DNA from 3 places in the Streptomyces sp. BHT-5-2 genome. Region 1 is predicted to be linked to each of the others. Evidence: riboswitches for the same ligand, from Rfam matches in the RefSeq annotation. Region 1 holds a riboswitch; each other region holds the start of a gene.

Region 1 (5,846 bases):
GTGAAGATGATCCAGGCGTCGTCCTGGAGGCCCGGGGCGCGCGGCGCCCCGGCGGGCCGGGCCGGGCCGGGCAGCGGGCCGTCGGGGCCCAGGACGGCGCAGACGGCGGCCTCGCGGAAGACGGTGGCGGCCCGCTCGTCGGGGTCGTCGGCGTCGACCGGTACGTAGGCCGCTCCGCTGCGCAGGACGGCGAGGATGGACAGGTACAGCTCGGAGGTCCCGGAGGGCACACGGACTCCTACCCGGTCGCCGGGACCGATTCCGCGGTCCCTGAGCTGCCGTGCGCGGCGCTCGGCCTCGGTGCACAGGTCACGGTAGGTGAGCACTTCGGAGCCCGTGTCCAAGGCGATCGCCTGGGGGTGTGCGGCGGCGGTGGCATCGAGCACGTCGAGCAGGGTTCGCGGGGCCGGGGTGCCGGCGGTGCGGTAGACAGCCCCCGGGGGGATGGATTCTGACGGCTCGAAGGACGATTCGAGAAGGGGCGACGACATCGATATGCCTCTGTTGTTCGGTGCCGGTGGGTGGAAACCCTCGGACGTTCGCCACTAGAGATGCCGCCGCCCGGGCACCGGTTCGCAGCTCGGGTTCCCCGTTCCCCCAATCGAACGTGTTGTGAAAGCGGGAGCCGGCCGCTTGGGCAGGCTGCACGGGGAATCCGGCTCCGGCACCTGACCATGTCATGGGAAAGAATTGACCGCCGCCGGGGATTGTTTTCGGCACCGCCTCCGAAACGCTCAAAACCGCAGGTCAGATCCTTGCGGTCGAACGGTTACGGGGTATCCGGTCAAGCCTTGATCAAATATTGCGCAACCGAGCAACTATTCATCGGATTCTCACGGCCGTCTCATCGACCCGTCATGAGGCTGTCATACCCTCATCACGCCGTCCCCACACCGTTTTTGACGCCTCTGAATGCCCGTAAGTTGCCTGGCGCGGGCTACTTGAGGATGTTGACCGCACGGGCCACCACCAGAACGACCGTCAGCAGCGAGACCGCCGACTGCAACAGCATCAGCAGCTTCGCCCAACGGGTCAGCGGCATCACGTCGGTGGGACTGAAGGCGGTGGCGTTGGTGAACGACAGGTACAGGTAGTCGACGAACTGCGGCTCCCAGTGCTCCGGGGCCAGCTCCGGCGTCGCCATCTGCGGGAAGAGGAAGTCCGGGTAGCGGTGCACGGCGTGGACCCGGGCGACCGGACCACCGCGGTCCCACTCCCAGTACCACAGCGCGAAGACGATGACGTTGGTCGCCCAGATGCCGCCGCCGGTCGCCAGCAGTGGCCCGGCCTCCTCGCCCTCCGTGCCATGCACCAGGCCGATCACCAGATGCACCGCGGACCAGCCGTTCGCCGCGCTGATCATCGCGATCAGCGCCAGCCCCGCCCACCGGTAGAGCCGGGAGACCCGCTCGATGCGGAACGGATCGGCGACCACCAGCACCAGCAGCAGCGCGGTCTCCAGCACCGGCAGCAGCCACTCCGGACGGATCGTCAGCCGCCCCGGCAGCAGGCCCTGCAGGGCCGCCGCCACCAGCACCGCGAGGGTCGAGGGCCAGCGGGGCTCACCGCGGGTCACCCGCCGCCAGGCCGGCCGCAGCCGCCGCCCGGCCTCCTCCACCCCCGCCATGGCGGGGGCCAGCAGCGCCTCGATGCGGTCCAGGCGCTCGGCGTCGGTACCGGCGTCGCCCGCCTTGCCGGGCTCGGGGTCGTGGGACATGCGCCTCATGCTCACCCGGGGCCGGCACGGTGTCCAGCGCGATCACCGGACCGGTGGGACGGATCCGCCCGGCGAGCAGGATTCCGTCAAGAACTTGCACACCCACGCAAGTGATCGTCCCGGCGGGGGCTACACTCCTAGACGTTTGACGCGGCAGTCACCTCGTTCGGTGAGGCTTCGCCACGGACACAGGCCACTGATCCCGCCCGTCGAGAGACGCTCCGGATCAGGACAGGTCTCCCCGGCACAAGGGGTGACCCCGGGTGGCTGCCCCGCGCAGGGGCCACGCCGTGACGTGCCAAAGCTCTGACGAATGGGGGTGAACCGGTCGACGGCGACCGGTCCGCTCCTTGCCGGATCGACGACGGCGCCCCGGGCACACCCCGGACGGAAGGAGGCGGGAGACATGGATTGCAGTAGTCCGGGCCATCATCGGCCCCACCACCGCCTGCCCTCGCACCCTTCCGGCACGCGGTAACCGTCCTCCCCGCGCGGCCTCCCCGCCGCGGCACGCCCCCGTACGGCCGACCGCCGTCACGGGCCGCCGTGCTGCGCACCCGCGCGGGGCGGCCGGCTGCCGCGCGCCTCCGACACCACCCCGCCAGGGGCGCCGGGAGGCCACCGTGAACGGCACCGCGCTCCGACCGCCCTGCGGACGCACCTCTTCCTCGCCACGGTCCCGGTCGTCATCCAGCCCGCCCAAGTCGCCCTGGTCCACCGGCCGTCCGTCCGCACCGTCAGCCCACCCCTCCCCCGTCCCCGAGGAGGTGCTCCCATGCACACCCTGACCATCGTCGACTTCCTCGTCCGGCTCGCCACCGGCGTGGCCTGCGGAGCGCTCATCGGTGTCGAGCGCCAGTGGCGCGCCCGGATGGCCGGGCTGCGCACCAACGCCCTCGTCGCCACCGGCGCCACCCTCTTCGTCCTCTACAGCACGGCCGTCGGGGACTCCGGCAGCCCCACCCGGGTCGCCTCCTACGTCGTCTCCGGCATCGGCTTCCTCGGCGGCGGGGTGATCCTCCGGGACGGAGCGGGGGTGCGCGGTCTGAACACCGCCGCCACCCTGTGGTGCTCCGCGGCCGCCGGCGTCCTGGCCGCCTCCGGACGGCTCGAACTCGCCGTCCTCGGCACCCTCGCCGTGCTCGCCGTCCACCTCGTGCTGCGCCCGGCCGGGCGACTGCTGGACCGGGCCCCGGCCGCCGGCTCCGACCCCGACGCGGCGGTGCACGCCACCGTGCACGTGGTCTGCGAGCGCCGCGCGGAGACGCACATCCGCGCCCTCCTGCTCCAGGCGCTCACCGCATCCGGGCTGACACCCGTCAGCCTGCGGGCCCGCCGGGACGCCGAGGACACCACCGGCATCCGTGCCGCGGTCACCGTCTCCGGCACCCCCGCCCAGGCCCTGGAGCAGGTCATCGCCCGGCTCTCCCTGGAGCCGGACGTCCGCGACCTCCACTGGCACCTCGACGAACCCGAACTCCCCGAGCAGCAACGAGCGCTGGCCTGATCCCTCCCTGCCCACCCACAACTCCCCCGGGTGCAGGCTTCTTCACGAAAAAAGAAAAGGTGCGCTCGACCGGTCAGTGCAGCAGAGCCTCCGGCCGATCTGCCGGCGTCCCGAAGCCGAGGGTCTTCCGTGGTCGTGTGTTCAGCTTCAGCTTCAGCGCGATGTTGTCGAGGTCGTGCTGGGTCAGGTCTCCCATGGCCGTTTTCTTGGGAGGTGCTGACGCGGCAGGCGGTCGGTGTTCTCGTTCGTGCCGCGCTGCCACGGGCTGCTCGGGTCGGCGAAGTACCCGTCCAGGCCGGTGGCCGCGGTGACGTCCTTGTGCCCGGCCGGCTCCATCCCGCGGTCCCGGGTCAAGGTTCCTGAGCTGGGCGGGCAGCTTGAGCATCTTGGCCGACAGCCCGGCGGTGACGGTGGCCACGCCCCGCCCGTCGAGCTGAACGAGCACGCTGAAGCGGGTGGAACGTTCGACGACCGTGGCGATCTGGGTCAGGCCACGGCCCAGTAGCAGGTCGCCCTCCCGGTGGCCAGGAACCGCGCGGTCGTCGGCTTCGGTGGGGCGCTCGCCGATGGACACTGCGTCCTTGATCTGTGAACACCGCTGTCCGGTAACGGTGTTGTGGATGTCGCCGTTTCGGCCGGCCCGAGCGGAGGTGCTTCTGCAGGGCCTTGGCCAGCACTCCGCGGGTCCGGATGAACAGGGACTGGTAGACCGTCTCGTGGCTGATCCGCATCCCCGACCCGGCGGTGTGCGTCCTGGCCAGGAGGCCGGATATCTGCTCGGGCGACCAGTCCTCCGTGAGCTTCCCGACCACGCAGTCCCGCAGGGGCTGGTTGGTGGCCGACAGGCACGGTCTGGGGCGCCGGGCCCGGTCCCAGGTGGCACGAGCCTGATTCGGGCGATCCCCCGCATCGCCCGAATCAGGCAGCCTGGCCGGATTCACCGCCCTCACGAGCGGGTCCCCGGAACCTGCACTGAGTATATTGGCTCTCAGCCAGTCAACGCAGGAGTTACAGCATGTCCCCCCGCAGCGCATCGGTCAACGAAGAATTGCGGCGGCGCTCCCGCGAGCGGCTCTTGCAGGCGACGGTCGAGCTGGTGAGCGAACGCGGATACGACGCCACGACGCTCGGCGACATCGCCCGGCGCGCGGGGGCGGCCCGTGGGCTGATCTCGTACTACTTCCCCGGCAAGCACCAGCTTCTCCAGTCGGCGGTGCACCGGCTGATGCACCGTACGCTCCAGGCCGCCCTGGAGCGCGAGCCCCGGCCGACCGGTCCGGACGCCGGACGGGCGCTGCTGGCCCGCGCGATCGACGCGATCCTGGGGCTGGCCCACGACGAACCGCTGCTGATGCGCACCCACATGGCCGGAATCCTGACGTCCCCGGGATTCATCCAGTGCCCGGAGCAGCAGCGGCTGGCCCAGTTGCTGCGCGAGACGGTGACGGCCTACGGGTCGGCCGACCCCGACACGGACTATCCGATGCTCCGCGCGCTGCTGATGGGCTCGGTGGTGCCGATGCTGCTCCCGGGCGCCCAGATGCCGCGGGTCCGGCTGCGCGCCGAACTCTTCCAACGGTACGGGCTGGCCTGGGAGATGGGCGCCCCGCCGGGCGAACGGCCCCCCGAGGGCGCGACGACGCGCGGAGGCCCCGACGCGTGACGGGGACGGCGCCCTTGGGACCGTAGCGGACCCGCGGGCGCCGCGCATCGCGTGACCACCGCGGACCGCGGGAGCACCACGGGCACCGTGCGCAGTTCGTTCGTGGCGGCTGCCGGTGGCATGAACTCCCCTGTGGCCGACGCGAGTTCGTGGGCGGTTGTGCGCATTGCGGTGTCTACCGCTTGTTATGACGTGGCGTCAGCAGGCCGGCGTCGCGGGCGCCGGCGATCAGGCGCAGGGCGCGTCGGCGGTTGCGGCCGGTGGCGTTCATGACGGCCTGGATCGGGTCGCGGCCCTCTTGCTGGGCGGCCCGGTAGGCCGCCGCGGCGATCTTGCGGCGTTCGCCGGCCCGGGAGCGGACGAGGACGGCCGAGCGCGGCTCGTCGGGCGGCCGGGCGGCGACCCCCGCCCCGTCGCCCGAGGCGGCGCCCGCCGCGGGGGGCGGGCCGGTGTCCGGTTCCGGGTCGTCGTCCCCGGCGGGTGCGGCGGTTCGCGCCGGGTCGGGAGCCGCCTCGGTCGCGGTGGTGGGCGCCGGGCCGGGGGCCTCGTCCGGTGCGGCGCCGGGCGCCGGTGCGGGTGTCCCGTCGTCGGATGCCGTGCTTGCCGGGGCGGTGGCGGCCGTCGGAGCGGCGTCCGCGCCGCAGAGGGCGCCCTCGCCGTGCACGACGTCGTCCGCCGGGGCGTCGGTGCCCGCGCGGGTCCGCCGGGGCCGGACCGCGCCCTCGCGCCTTTCCGGTGCGGCGGGGGCCGGGCGGGGCGCCGGATCGGGGGCCGCCACGGCGCCGGCCGCGGACTTCGGGGGGCGCCCGGTGGCGGCCCGGCAGGCGTCGTCGAGCGGGCCCTCGATCCAGTGGGCGAGGGAGGCCAGGTCGTCGAGTGTCAGGGGCGGGTCGGCGCGGACGTCCTCGACGGTGAGGCGGTCGCCGTTCACCGTGACCAGGACGTCGATCCGGGCGCCG
Region 2 (5,846 bases), on a different replicon from region 1:
GCCCTTTCGTCGGCGGCGCAGTTCGGCGTAGCCGAGGGCGAGCAGGCCGGCGACGCCGCAGATCGCCATGATGTCGAGGATCGCGGCGGAGGTGATGTCGGGGAAGAGGACGGCGGCGGTCAGGATGATGGAGAGGGTGACGAGGACGGCGACCACGAAGGAGGTGAAGACGTTCATGGCCTTGCCGTTGACCCACGGGCCCAGTACGGCACGGTCGTTGCACAGCAGGAGCAGGAAGACCGAGGCGGAGGGCAACAGGACACCGGCGAGGGTCTGGACGCCTTCGGTGAGCAGGCCCAGCGGGGAGCCGGGGATGATCACGATGATCGCGGCGGTGAGGATGAGGCCGGCGAAGACGGCGTAGAAGCCCTTGGCGCCCTTGATGCCGCGGTGCAGGGAGTGCTTGAGGCCCAGGACGTCGCCGAGCGCGTAGGCGGTGGACAGCGACACCGCCGAGGCGCCGATGATCGAGGCGTCAAGCAGCGCGATGGCGAAGAGCACGCCCGCGGTCCTGCCCGCGTACGCCTCCAGGCCGTGTGCGACGCCCGCCGCGTCGTCGAACTTCCCGAAGCCGCCGGTTCCGGCGAACGCGACCGCGGTGAAGCCCATCATGGCCGCGGCGCCGATGACCACGATGACGATGCCGAGCCACAGGTCGGCCTTCTCGTAGCGCATGAAGCGCGGGGTGATGCGCTTGTCGATGACGTAGGACTGTTGGAAGAAGAGCTGCCAGGGCGCCACGGTGGTGCCGACGATCGCGATGATCAGCAGCATGACGTCGGAGAGTCGGGAGTGGGCCGGCAGGCCGGGGACGACGAAGTCGTGCGCCATCTGCGAGGTGGCGGGGTGGGCGATGAAGTAGATCGGGATCAGCAGCAGGGAGCCCAGGCAGAGCAGGACCGCGGTGCGTTCGAAGCGGCGGAAGGAACCGGTGGAGGCGGCGACGATGACCACCGCGGCGGCGACCAGCACGCTGGCGGTCTTCGGCAGTCCGAGGTAGCCGACGGCGAGGGTGACGCCGATGAACTCGGTGACGATGGTCAGCGCGTTGAGCAGGAACAGGTCGATGACCGAGAACGCGCCCCAGAACTTCCCGAACCGCTCCAGGATGAGCCGGGCGTGCCCCACCCCGGTGACGGCACCGAGCCGGAGCACCATCTCCTGGTTGACGTACAGGACCGGGACGAGCAGCAGCAGGGTCCACAGCAGGCGGGTGCCGTAGTTCTGGCCGGCCTGGGTGTAGGTGCCGAAGGCGCCGGCGTCGTTGTCGCCGACCATCACGATCAGGCCGGGGCCGATGATCGCGAGCAGGGTCTTGAGCTTCGCGGTGAGGCCGTGGCGCGGGGCGGTGTCGTCCTGCTTGATGGTGCCCAGGGCGCCGCGGATGTCGCCGACGTGGGCGTCGTCGAGGACGGCGGTGCGGGGTGCCGCCGTGGTCGGGTTGGTGAGCATGGTTTCGGTCATGGAGGGACCTCCCGTTCCCCCGAGGGGGGAGGTTTTGGGCATGCGGGGGGCGACCCGTTGCCCTCGGCGCGCAGGCCGGCGGCCCGCGGCGGCGGCAGGCCGCACGGGTGCCGGGACAGGGGCGCGAGAAGCGCGCGGAGGGTGGTTACCGCATGCGGGAACGGAGCAGGGGCAGGCGGAGGTGGGGCCTACTGTGGCCCGGACTATGAGGACCGCGGTCCATGTCTCTCGCCTCCTCCCGGCCGGGGCGCGCGGGGGCGCCGTACGACTCGGCAAGGAGCGGACCGGCCTGCCGGGCCGGTTCACCCCATCTCGTCAGAGCTTTGGCACTGCACGGCGTAATCCCCTACGGGGGAAGCCACTTGGGGTCACCCCTTGGGCCGGGGAGACCTGTCCTGACCCTGGGCGTCTCTCGACGTCGTGGGGTCAGTGGCCTGTGTCCGCTGCAGACGCCTCACCGAACGAGGTGCCTTCTTCAAACCTCTCAGAGTCTGCACCTATTTGCGCATCGACGCAAGTAGAGTCGGAAGCCGGCCGCCGGCGCACGCCTCGACACCCGCCCCGCACCCGCCGAGCCCTGATCCGCAGCCTGCACCTCTCTCCATGTTTGCACGCATGCGCAAGTAGCCCAGAGGGGCGACCGCGCCGACACCGCATTTATTTGCGTATGGATGCAATAAGGGGCAGACTGCTCGCGGCACCCGTCCCGTCGCACTTCGGATGCGGCATCCGGCGGGCGCCATGGAACGGCATCACGGAACGGAGGCAGCCATGGGTCATGACCCCCTCAGTCCCCGCTGCCTCACCGGCAGCCACTGACGCGTCCGCCGCTCTCCCCCGCCGTCCGCGCGGCAGCCGAGGCCAGGTCCCTCGCGCCTCGCCCGTTCGCCCCGATCCCCCGCACGGGCCGTGGCACGTCCCCGCGACAGGCGCCCTTCCCCAGTCTGATTTCTCCCACACCGGGCCGGAAATCCGCCCCGCACCCGCACCATGGCCGTCCGCCACGGTCGCGGCGCCGGCGGTGCCGGGGCCACAGTGTGGTCGGAGGTTGATGTGATGTCGTCGTTCCCCACGCGCCCGGAGGTCGTGCGGGCCTCGCTGCCCTCCCGGGTCGCCGGCCGGATGTCCCGGATGGGCTGGGTGGACGTGGTGGTCGCCGCCGCCGTGCTGGTCCTGCTGTACGCCACCCTGCGGGTGGGCCAGGGCACCACGATCCGCTTCGCCACCGGCCAGAACGTCCACGTCGACACCGACCCCGGCCGACTGCCCTACGACGCCGCGCGCAGCCTGCTGCGGATGTTCGTCGCGCTCGCGATCTCGACGGTCTTCACCTTCGTCTACGCCGTGGCCGCCGCCCGCAGCCGCCGCCTGGAGCGGATCCTCATCCCGGCCCTGGACATCCTCCAGTCCGTGCCGGTGCTGGGCTTCCTCACCGTCGCGGTGACCGGGTTCGTCGCACTGTTCCCCGGCTCGATGCTGGGCCTGGAGTGCGCGTCGATCTTCGCGATCTTCACCTCGCAGGCGTGGAACATGACCTTCGGCTTCTACCACTCCCTCACCTCCCTCCCCCGCGAACTGGACGAGCTCTCCCGCTCGTTCCGCTTCACCCGCTGGATGCGCTTCTGGAAGGTGGAGCTGCCAGCGGGGGCGATCGGGCTGGTGTGGAACGGCATGATGAGCTTCGGCGGCGGCTGGTTCTTCCTCGTCGCCTCCGAGGCCATCAGCGTCAACAACCGCGACTACGCCCTGCCCGGCGTCGGCTCCTACGCCGGCGCGGCCATCGCCGACGGCGACCTGGGCAAGGTCGGCTGGGCGATCGTCACCATGGCCGTCATGGTCATCGGCGTGAACTTCCTCTTCTGGCGCCCGCTGACGGCCTGGGTGGAGAAGTTCAAGAACGAGCAGTCCGAGGCGAGCGAGGTCCAGCGCTCCTATGTCCTGGACCTGCTGCGCCGCTCCCACTGGCCCGCGCTGGCCGGACGCCTGCTGGGGCCCGTGGGGCGGGGGCTGGCCCGGGCGGGCCGGATCTTCGGCACCGACGACCGACGGCTCCTCACCGACCGGCGCCGACAGCGAACCGGCGACATCACCTTCGCCGTCGTGGCCGGCGGCATGATCCTGTGGGGCCTGACCGACCTCGTCGGCTACCTGCGCGACCGCACCGGGCTCGGCGTCTTCGGCGAGCCCCTGCTGCTGGGCCTGGCGACCCTCGCCCGGGTGGTCGTGGTGGTCGTCGGCGCCACCCTGGTCTGGGTCCCCATCGGGGTCCGGATCGGCTTCTCCCCGAAACTGACACGCATCGCCCAGCCGTTGGTCCAGATCCTGGCGAGCTTCCCGGCCAACTTCCTCTTCCCGCTCGCCGTCTGGTTCTTCCTCAGGACCGGACTGTCCCTGGACGTCGGCGGCGTCCTGCTGATGGCGCTGGGCGCCCAGTGGTACATCCTCTTCAACACCATCGCCGGCGCCATGTCCATCCCCACCGACCTCCGCGAGGCCATGGACGACCTGGGCATCCACGGCTGGCAACGCTGGCGGCGACTGATCCTCCCCGGCATCTTCCCCTCGTACGTCACCGGCGGCATCACCGCCTCCGGCGGCGCCTGGAACGCCTCGATCGTCTCCGAGATCGTCCCGTTCGGCGCCACCACCCTCACCGCCACCGGCCTGGGCGCCTACATCTCCCACGCCACCGCCCACGGCGACTTCCCGCACCTGATCGCCGGCGTCGCCGTGATGAGCCTGTACGTCGTCGGCCTCAACCGCCTCTTCTGGCGCCGCCTGTACCGCCTGGCCGAAACCCGCTACGCCGCCTGACCCGCTGCCCGACAGCCTTGGAGCCCCCATGGTCCTCAGCACCCTCCGCAACCTCCGCACCCGCCGGAGCGCCGCCCCGCAGCCGCACCGGGCCCGCCCGGCCGACGACGACGTCCTGCTGTCCGCCGAGGCCCTGACCAAGTCCTACGCCGGCGCCGACGGCGAACTCCCGGTCCTCACCGGCATCGACCTCACCGTCCGCGCCGGGGAGATCGTCGCCCTGCTCGGCAAGTCCGGCTCCGGCAAGTCCACCCTGCTGCGCTGCCTGGCCGGCCTCATCCCGCCCAGCAGCGGCACCGTGGCCTACCGCGGCACCCCGCTGACCGGCGCCAACCCCGGCACCGCCATGGTCTTCCAGACCTTCGCCCTGCTGCCCTGGCTCACCGTCCAGCAGAACGTCGAAATCGGGCTGGAAGCCCGCGGCGTCCCCACCGACCGGCGCGCCAAGGCCGCCCTCCAAGCCATCGACCTCATCGGCCTCGACGGCTTCGAATCCGCCTACCCCAAGGAACTCTCCGGCGGCATGCGCCAGCGCGTCGGCTTCGCCCGCGCCCTCGTCGTCGAACCCGACGTGCTGATGATGGACGAACCCTTCTCCGCCCTCGACGTCCTCACCGCCGAGAACCTCCGCGGCGAGCTGCTGGAACTGTGGGAATCGGGCCAGTTCCCCACCCGCGCCATCGTCCTGGTCACCCACAACATCGAGGAGGCCGTCCTGATGGCCGACCGCATCGTCGTCCTCGGCTCCCGCCCCGGCACCATCCGCGAGACCTTCGACGTCGCCCTCGACCGCCCCCGCGACCGCGACGCGGCCGCCTTCGAGGACCTCATCGACCGCGTCTACCGCACCATGACCGGCCGCCCCAAGGAAACCCGCCTCCCCGGCCGTACCGAGGCCATGGAACGGGAGAAGCGCACCTACGCCAACACCCCGCTGCCCACCACCAGCGTCGACGCCCTTTCCGGCCTCGCCGAAATGGTCGACCACCGAGGAGGCCGCTGCGACCTCGCCGATCTGGCCGAAGAACTCGGCCTGGAGATCGACGACATCCTGCCGCTCGTCGACGCCCTCGACCTCCTGGGGCTGGCCAAGATCAGCGAGGACGACCTCGTCCTCACCGAACGCGGCACCGCCTTCGCCGACGCCGACGTCCAACAGTCCAAGGCGATCTTCGCCCCCGCCGCGCTGGAGATCCCCCTGGTCAAACTGATCACCACCAGCCTTCGGCAGAACCCGCACCGCACCCTGCGCGCCGGCTTCTTCCGCGACCTGCTCGCCCACCACTACACCAGCGAGCAGATCGAACAGCAGCTGGACACCGCCACCGACTGGGGGCGCTACGCCGAGCTCTACTCCTACGACGCCGACCCCCAGGAGTACCGCCTCGACGAAGCCGGCACCCTGCTGTGAGCCGCGGCCGCTACTCCGCCGTCGCGGGCCGCCGGGCCCGCACCCGCCGACCGGCCGCCCCCGCCGGCCGTTCCTGCGCCACCGCGGCCGTCTCCCCCGGCCCGCTCACCGACCCGGCCGCCTCCGACGCCACCGCCGAGGCCACCAGCGACGCCTC
Region 3 (5,846 bases), on a different replicon from region 1:
TCGGGCTGATCAGGCCCTGGAGGACCTGGGTGCCGATCAGCAGCTGGATGACGTCGACCGGAGTCATCGCCACCACCGCACCCAGGATGATCTGGGCGGTGAACAGGCCCAGGAACAGCGGGGCGTCGCGGAAGCTGCGTGAGACGGAGCGTTCGACGCCGGCTGCCTCTCCTATGGCGTAGCTGGCGGAGAGCGGGACGACGGCTCCGGCGAGGGCGGAGGCGCCGATCAGGCCGAAGGCGAAGAGGAGTTCGGCGTTGTGGCCGGCGACCGGTTTGAGGGCCTCGGCGGCCTGGGCGGCGGAGTCGAGCGGGCCGGTGCCGCCGATGGCGGAGGCTGTGGCGATGATGATCGTGAGGCTGATGAGGCAGGCGAAGACCGCGCCGAGGATGGCGTCGGCCCGGATGAGCGGGTAGTCGGCGGGCTTGGCGCCGCGGTCGACGACGCCTGCTGCGGCATAGAACTGCATGTACGGGCTGACCGTCGTACCGATCAGGGCGACCGCGAGGAGGATGAAGCTCTTGTCGGGCTCCATGTGCGGGACCACCAGGTGGTGGCCGACGGCGCCCCAGTCGGGGTGTCCGAGGACCATGGCGACCGGGTAGGCGAAGAACGCCAGCGACATGATGAGGAAGATGCGTTCGGCCCAGTGGTAGGAGCCGAACAGCACCAGCGCCCACAGCAGGACCGCGGCCGGTGGGATGACCGCCCACTTGGGGACGCCCAGCAGCTCGAACGCGGCGCCGATGCCCGCGAACTCGCTCACCACCAGGCCGGTGTTGGCCAGCAGCAGGCAGAGGACGGCCAGTGCGGTCAGGCGGAGGCTGAACTGTTCGCGGATCAGGGCACCGAGGCCCTTGCCGGTGTACGCACCGAGCCGGACGGCCATCTCCTGCACCATCACCAGGGCGACCGTGACCAGCACCATGAAGAACAGCGTGCCGTAAGTGAATTGGGAACCGGCCGAGGCGTAGGTGGCGATTCCGGCGGCGTCGTTGCCCGCGTTGGCGGCGACCAGGCCGGGGCCGGCGATCGCCGCGACCATGGTGATACGCCGCCAGCCGGTACGGCGGGCCGGTCGCTCCGCGGCTGGCGGCCCAGTAGCGACGTCAAGGTCACGGGTCACTGAAGAAACCTCCGGAAGTGCAGGCGCCCGCGATCGGGCAGCATCGCGTCGAGCAGGTCGTCGGCCAGAATGCGGCCGAGGGGCCGGTCGGTGTCGTCGACCACCAGGAGCGAGGAGGCGCGGGCGGTGACCAACTCGTCGGCGGCCTCGGCCAACGGCGTGTCGGCGTGGACGACAACCGGCGGGCCGAACTGGGCCAGCCAGGCCACCAGGTCCGCCACCGGCGAGGCGTCCTCGGCCACCGCCAGGTCGAACAGCCCGATGTCGCACAGCAGTCGGCCGTGCTCGTCCACGACGGCGACGGCATCGATCTCGGTGCGGTGCTCGGCCTGCTCGGCCAGCCGGGCACGGACCTGGGCGACGGTCTCGTCCGGGTGGGTGGTGACCAGCAGGGTGGTCATGGCGCCGCCCGCGGTGCCCTCCCGGTGGGTCAGCAGCCGGCGCAGCTCCGCCGCCTCGCCGCTGGGCATGCGGCGCAGCAGGTTCTCGCGCTCCTCGGCGGTGAGGTCGCGCAGGGCGTCGGTGGCCTCGTCCGGTTCCATCTCGTCGACCAGCCGGGCGGCGTGCTCGGGAGCGGCCTCGCGCAGCAGGTTCTCCAGCTCCGCCGGCTCCATCTCCTCCAGCGCGTCGGCGGCCTGCTCCGGCTCCAGCCAGCCCAGCAGCTGCTGGCGCTCGCTGCGGCCGAGGTCTTCGAGGATGTCGGCGAGATCGGCCGGGCGCAGCTGGTGCAGCGCGGCGCGGGAGGCACGCAGCCGGACCTCCGCGGGCCCTTCGGTCGCCTGCTCGCCGAACGGGGCGACCGCGTGCCAGTCCAGCACCCGCTCCGGAGTCGGCCGGGCCTGCCAGCGGCGCGGCCCGAGCCGACGCAGCAGCGTCGGCAGGGAGACGTCCACCCCGACGAGCACCACCTTGTCGACCAGCGGTGCCAGGTACAGGTCGGCCGCCCGGGTCACCTGCACGCCGTCCACGTCCACGAGCTGGTGGTCGAGGACGTCCCTGGCGAGCAGCACCTCACCGGGGCGCCGGGCGAAGTCCCGCATGTCGATCCGCGCGGTGCGCAGCCGTACGTGCCCGGCGTGTACGTTGCCGATGGCGTCCGACGCCAGGAAGGTGTGCCGCCGCCCTATTCGCAGGATCAGGCCGGTGACCGGCGGATACGACTCCTCGCCGTACAGCCGGGCGACCACGTCGACCACCCGGCCGACCTCCTCGCCGGCCTGGTTGGTGACCGGACCGCCCACCAGCCCGGCCAGCGAGACCAGCGAGGTGCGGACGGCTCTGGAGGCGGTGGCGCGGCGCTCCTGGGTGACCCGGCGGTCGCGCAGACGGGCCGAGGTGGACATGAGCAGCGTGTTGACGGACAAGGTGGACACCCCCTTGCCCCGGTATATCGGGGCACCGGGCGGCCACGGCAGCATGCTCTCCCCACGCCGCCGGACTCGGTCCAGGGGCCACCGGGCCTGATTCACCGGGCAGGTCCGCAAGGGGGCCGGGCGGGGTCAGGTCAGTGGAGGAGGGCGGGCCGCCTCGGGCCGCGAAGGGACAGTGAGGACAACGCGGGATGGGGCCGACTATGGCCCGGACTACTGTCCACTCTCGCCTCCTCCCGGTCCCGGCCGCGCTCACGACGTCACGGCCATATGGCAGGGCAGCCGGGCAGAGGCCCCGGCACACCCCAACTCGTCAGAGCTTTGGCACTCCACGGCGTGTCCCCTCAAGCACGGGGAAGCCACTTGGGGTCACCCCTTGGGCCGGGGAGACCTGTCCTGATCCGGAGCGTCTCTCGACGGGTGGGATCAGTGGCCTGTGTCCGTGAAGACGCCTCACCGAACGAGGTGTCTCATCAAAACCGGCTCAACGATACGCCCCCGCCCTCGCCCCCTCCCAATCCATGACCTGCGCTTGACCTCGCACCTACGGGACCGTGACCGTCTCGGTCCCTGTTTCGGGCCGGAGCTCGGTTGCGTCGGCGACGAGTCAGGGCCCGTCCTGAGCAACGAGCGAAATGCGCCATGGATCGCCCGGAGCCCGATGCCGCTGATGGCCGGGGTAGCTCCAGGACCCCGCCGGACCGGTTCACGGTTACCGTTTCGGTCGTGAAGTCCGGGTTGTCGGTGGTAGGTCGAAGGGATGGTTCACCACTAACGGGCGTGCTGCATCAGCCCGGAACGTCGTGATTCACAGCACGTGCGCCAAGCACACGACCCGTAGTTGCGTCGATGCGCAAATAGGTGCAGACTCTGAGAGGTTTGAAGAAGGCACCTCGTTCGGTGAGGCGTCTGCAACGGACACAGGCCACTGACCCCACGACGTCGAGAGACGCCCAGGGTCAGGACAGGTCTCCCCGGCCCAAGGGGTGACCCCAAGTGGCTTCCCCCGTAGGGGATTACGCCGTGCAGTGCCAAAGCTCTGACGAGATGGGGTGAACCGGCCCGGCAGGCCGGTCCGCTCCTTGCCGAGTCGTACGGCGCCCCCGCGCGCCCCGGCCGGGAGGAGGCGAGAGGCATGGACCATAGTTGCAGTAGTCCGTACCACGACCACGGGCGCCCCGTGAACGGGATCCTTATGCCTGCCTCGGCCTCCACGCCGCGGTAGCCACCTCTCCCCCACGCACCCACCGGTGCTCTCACCGGCTTTCGAGCGGCCAACCGGCCCGCTCTGGTGCGCGCCCCGTTCACGCGCGTCCTCATTCACCGCGCGTTCCGCACGTCGGACTGCACGCCCACCGGCACGCCATCACCGGCCCCGACGGTCGACGCCGACTCGACGCTGCCTCGAAGCCGACTCAACGCTGCCTCGAAGCCGGCCTGAAGGGGTCTCGGCGCTGCCTGGCTGTGCGCCCCCGGTCAGCGAGTGCGGCGTCGTTGTCCCGACCCATCCCAAGGAAACAGTCATGAAGCTCCACCACCGCTCGAACCGGCACGCACTGCTGGAGCGGCCTTCCCGGGTCCGCTGGTGCCGCCGGCCCGGTCCCCAGTCGCCGTCGTCCCGTCACGAAGTGCTGGACCTGCCCAGGGCGCCGGTCCACCGCGTTCGTGGACTGGTCGTCGACTGCGGGAGTCGTCACGTGTCACTCGACGGACGCCAACTGGACCTCACCTGCATGGAGTTCGAGCTGCTCACCCATCTGGTGGCTCACCAGCACCGGGTCTACAGCCGCGAGCAGTTGATGTCACTGGTATGGCAGCAGACACCCGCCGGAGACCTGCGCACGGTCGACGTTCACATCGCCCGCCTGCGCCGGAAGCTCGGTCCTGGACACCAGGGGTTGATCCGCACCGTACGCATGGTCGGCTACGCCTTCGACCCGTCGGCCACGCCCACGTCCCGCCGCTGAGCGGGGAGGACCGACGGTCCGCCCGCGCCTGTCGGTCCTCCCCGCCAAGTCGCCGAGATCCCAAGGAAAACCGATATGCGATTCCTGCCTCGTTCCCTTCGCAAGCAGACCAGGCACCCCGGGTCCGGTACGACGACGTCCCGGAGCCGCGCACTGGTCACCCTCCACGTGCGCTGCGACCGGCACGCCGAGAACAAGGTACGCGCGCTGTGCGTACTGGCCCTGAGCCAGCCCGGCGCCCGACTGGAGGCTCTGCGCTCCGCCCGGTACGACTCGGTCACCGCGCACCTGCACCTGACGGCCACCCTGGACGTCACGGAAACCGGACTGCTCGACCGGCTCGTCGACATGCTCTCCCGCGTTCCGTCCGTGCGCGACCTGCACTGGCAGCGTGACGACGGCGCCGACGGTCGCGCATCCGTCCCGGGAAGGGGGTCGGCCGGTGCAACCGCGCACTGACCACGACGGCGACCTGCTCCCGGTGTGTGCCACGAACGTGCCGTTCGCAGTCTCCGAAATCGCCGCCGTGACAGCGGCGTTGAAGGCGATTGCCGGTCCGGTCCGGCTCCGGTTGTTACAGGCGCTGGCCGACCGCGACCTCTCGATCGGCCAGTTGGCGGAGTACATCGGGGCCCCTTACGCGACCGTTTCCCAGCACCTCGCCCAGCTGCGTGCGGCGGGCCTGGTCACGGTGGCCGGCAGCGGAAGCCGCGTCCTGTACGGCACCAGCAACCCCCACCTCCCAGCCGTTCTCATGGCCGCTCGGCAGTTGGCCGCGCATCCCGTGCACCCCGCGCGCCCCGTCCGGCCCGCAGCCGGAGCCCCAGCCGGAGTCGGGTGAAGCACCGCGGACGGCAGGGAACAAGACGGCAGGGAACAGGGCAGACAACAACAGAACATATGGCGTCAGTGCGGCGTTCGGTGATGCGGGGATCTCCCGGATCACCGAACGCCGCAGGCGTGTGTCGGGTCCGATCTCCGGCAGCTGACGCCCAGTCAGGCACGGGAGCGAGCCGCACGGGGATGAACGAGCCGCACGGCGATGCGTCGAAGCGGTCCGGCGAGAAGGGCTTGCCGGACCGCTGTTTCCCGTGCGCAGGTGGTACGCAGGTGGAGGGAGTCAGGGCGTTACGTGCCAGTGGGCTTCGAGGCGTCGGCGGCCTTGGGGACCCGGGACGGTGTGCCAGTGGGCGTGCGGGCGGGCGGGGCGCTCCTCGGTGGTGGACTCGGGCACGGTCGTCGGGCCGGGGAGCGTGTGCAGGACGGCGTTGTCGAGGGGGCTGTCGGCGATGCGCCGGGCCGCGGTGGCCAGCGCGTCGAGGATGCTGCGGCCGGGGTTACGGCCGTGGATGGCGGTGCCAGTGCGGCGGATGTGGACAGCGG

What was found. Region 1 has a riboswitch for magnesium ahead of K2224_RS29290 (MgtC/SapB family protein). Riboswitches for the same ligand answer to the same signal wherever they lie in the genome.
Region 2: it holds a riboswitch for magnesium, as region 1 does, so the genes downstream of both, K2224_RS17475 (NRAMP family divalent metal transporter) here and K2224_RS29290 (MgtC/SapB family protein) in region 1, are expected to answer to the same signal.
Region 3: it holds a riboswitch for magnesium, as region 1 does, so the genes downstream of both, K2224_RS41400 (winged helix-turn-helix domain-containing protein) here and K2224_RS29290 (MgtC/SapB family protein) in region 1, are expected to answer to the same signal.

The regions. Positions count from the first base shown of each region.
Region 1 covers NZ_CP081497.1:303,259-309,104, reverse strand. Annotated here, with positions in the region: gene pls (epsilon-poly-L-lysine synthase Pls) at 1-491, opposite strand, end outside; gene K2224_RS29295 (hypothetical protein) at 938-1,717, opposite strand; M-box (ykoK) riboswitch at 1,872-2,043, shown strand; gene K2224_RS29290 (MgtC/SapB family protein) at 2,493-3,224, shown strand; gene K2224_RS40905 (hypothetical protein) at 3,298-3,420, opposite strand; gene K2224_RS29285 (hypothetical protein) at 3,408-3,578, opposite strand; gene K2224_RS29275 (TetR/AcrR family transcriptional regulator) at 4,240-4,887, shown strand; gene K2224_RS29270 (DUF6214 family protein) at 5,063-5,846, opposite strand, start outside.
Region 2 covers NZ_CP081496.1:3,905,931-3,911,776, forward strand. Annotated here, with positions in the region: gene K2224_RS17475 (NRAMP family divalent metal transporter) at 1-1,464, opposite strand, end outside; M-box (ykoK) riboswitch at 1,764-1,937, opposite strand; gene K2224_RS17480 (ABC transporter permease subunit) at 2,521-4,278, shown strand; gene K2224_RS17485 (nitrate/sulfonate/bicarbonate ABC transporter ATP-binding protein) at 4,307-5,689, shown strand; gene K2224_RS17490 (metalloregulator ArsR/SmtB family transcription factor) at 5,700-5,846, opposite strand, start outside.
Region 3 covers NZ_CP081496.1:3,899,333-3,905,178, forward strand. Annotated here, with positions in the region: gene K2224_RS17440 (NRAMP family divalent metal transporter) at 1-1,126, opposite strand, end outside; gene K2224_RS17445 (magnesium transporter MgtE N-terminal domain-containing protein) at 1,123-2,490, opposite strand; M-box (ykoK) riboswitch at 2,794-2,968, opposite strand; M-box (ykoK) riboswitch at 3,382-3,555, shown strand; gene K2224_RS41400 (winged helix-turn-helix domain-containing protein) at 4,020-4,463, shown strand; gene K2224_RS17455 (hypothetical protein) at 4,539-4,922, shown strand; gene K2224_RS17460 (helix-turn-helix transcriptional regulator) at 4,906-5,304, shown strand; gene K2224_RS17465 (hypothetical protein) at 5,584-5,846, opposite strand, start outside.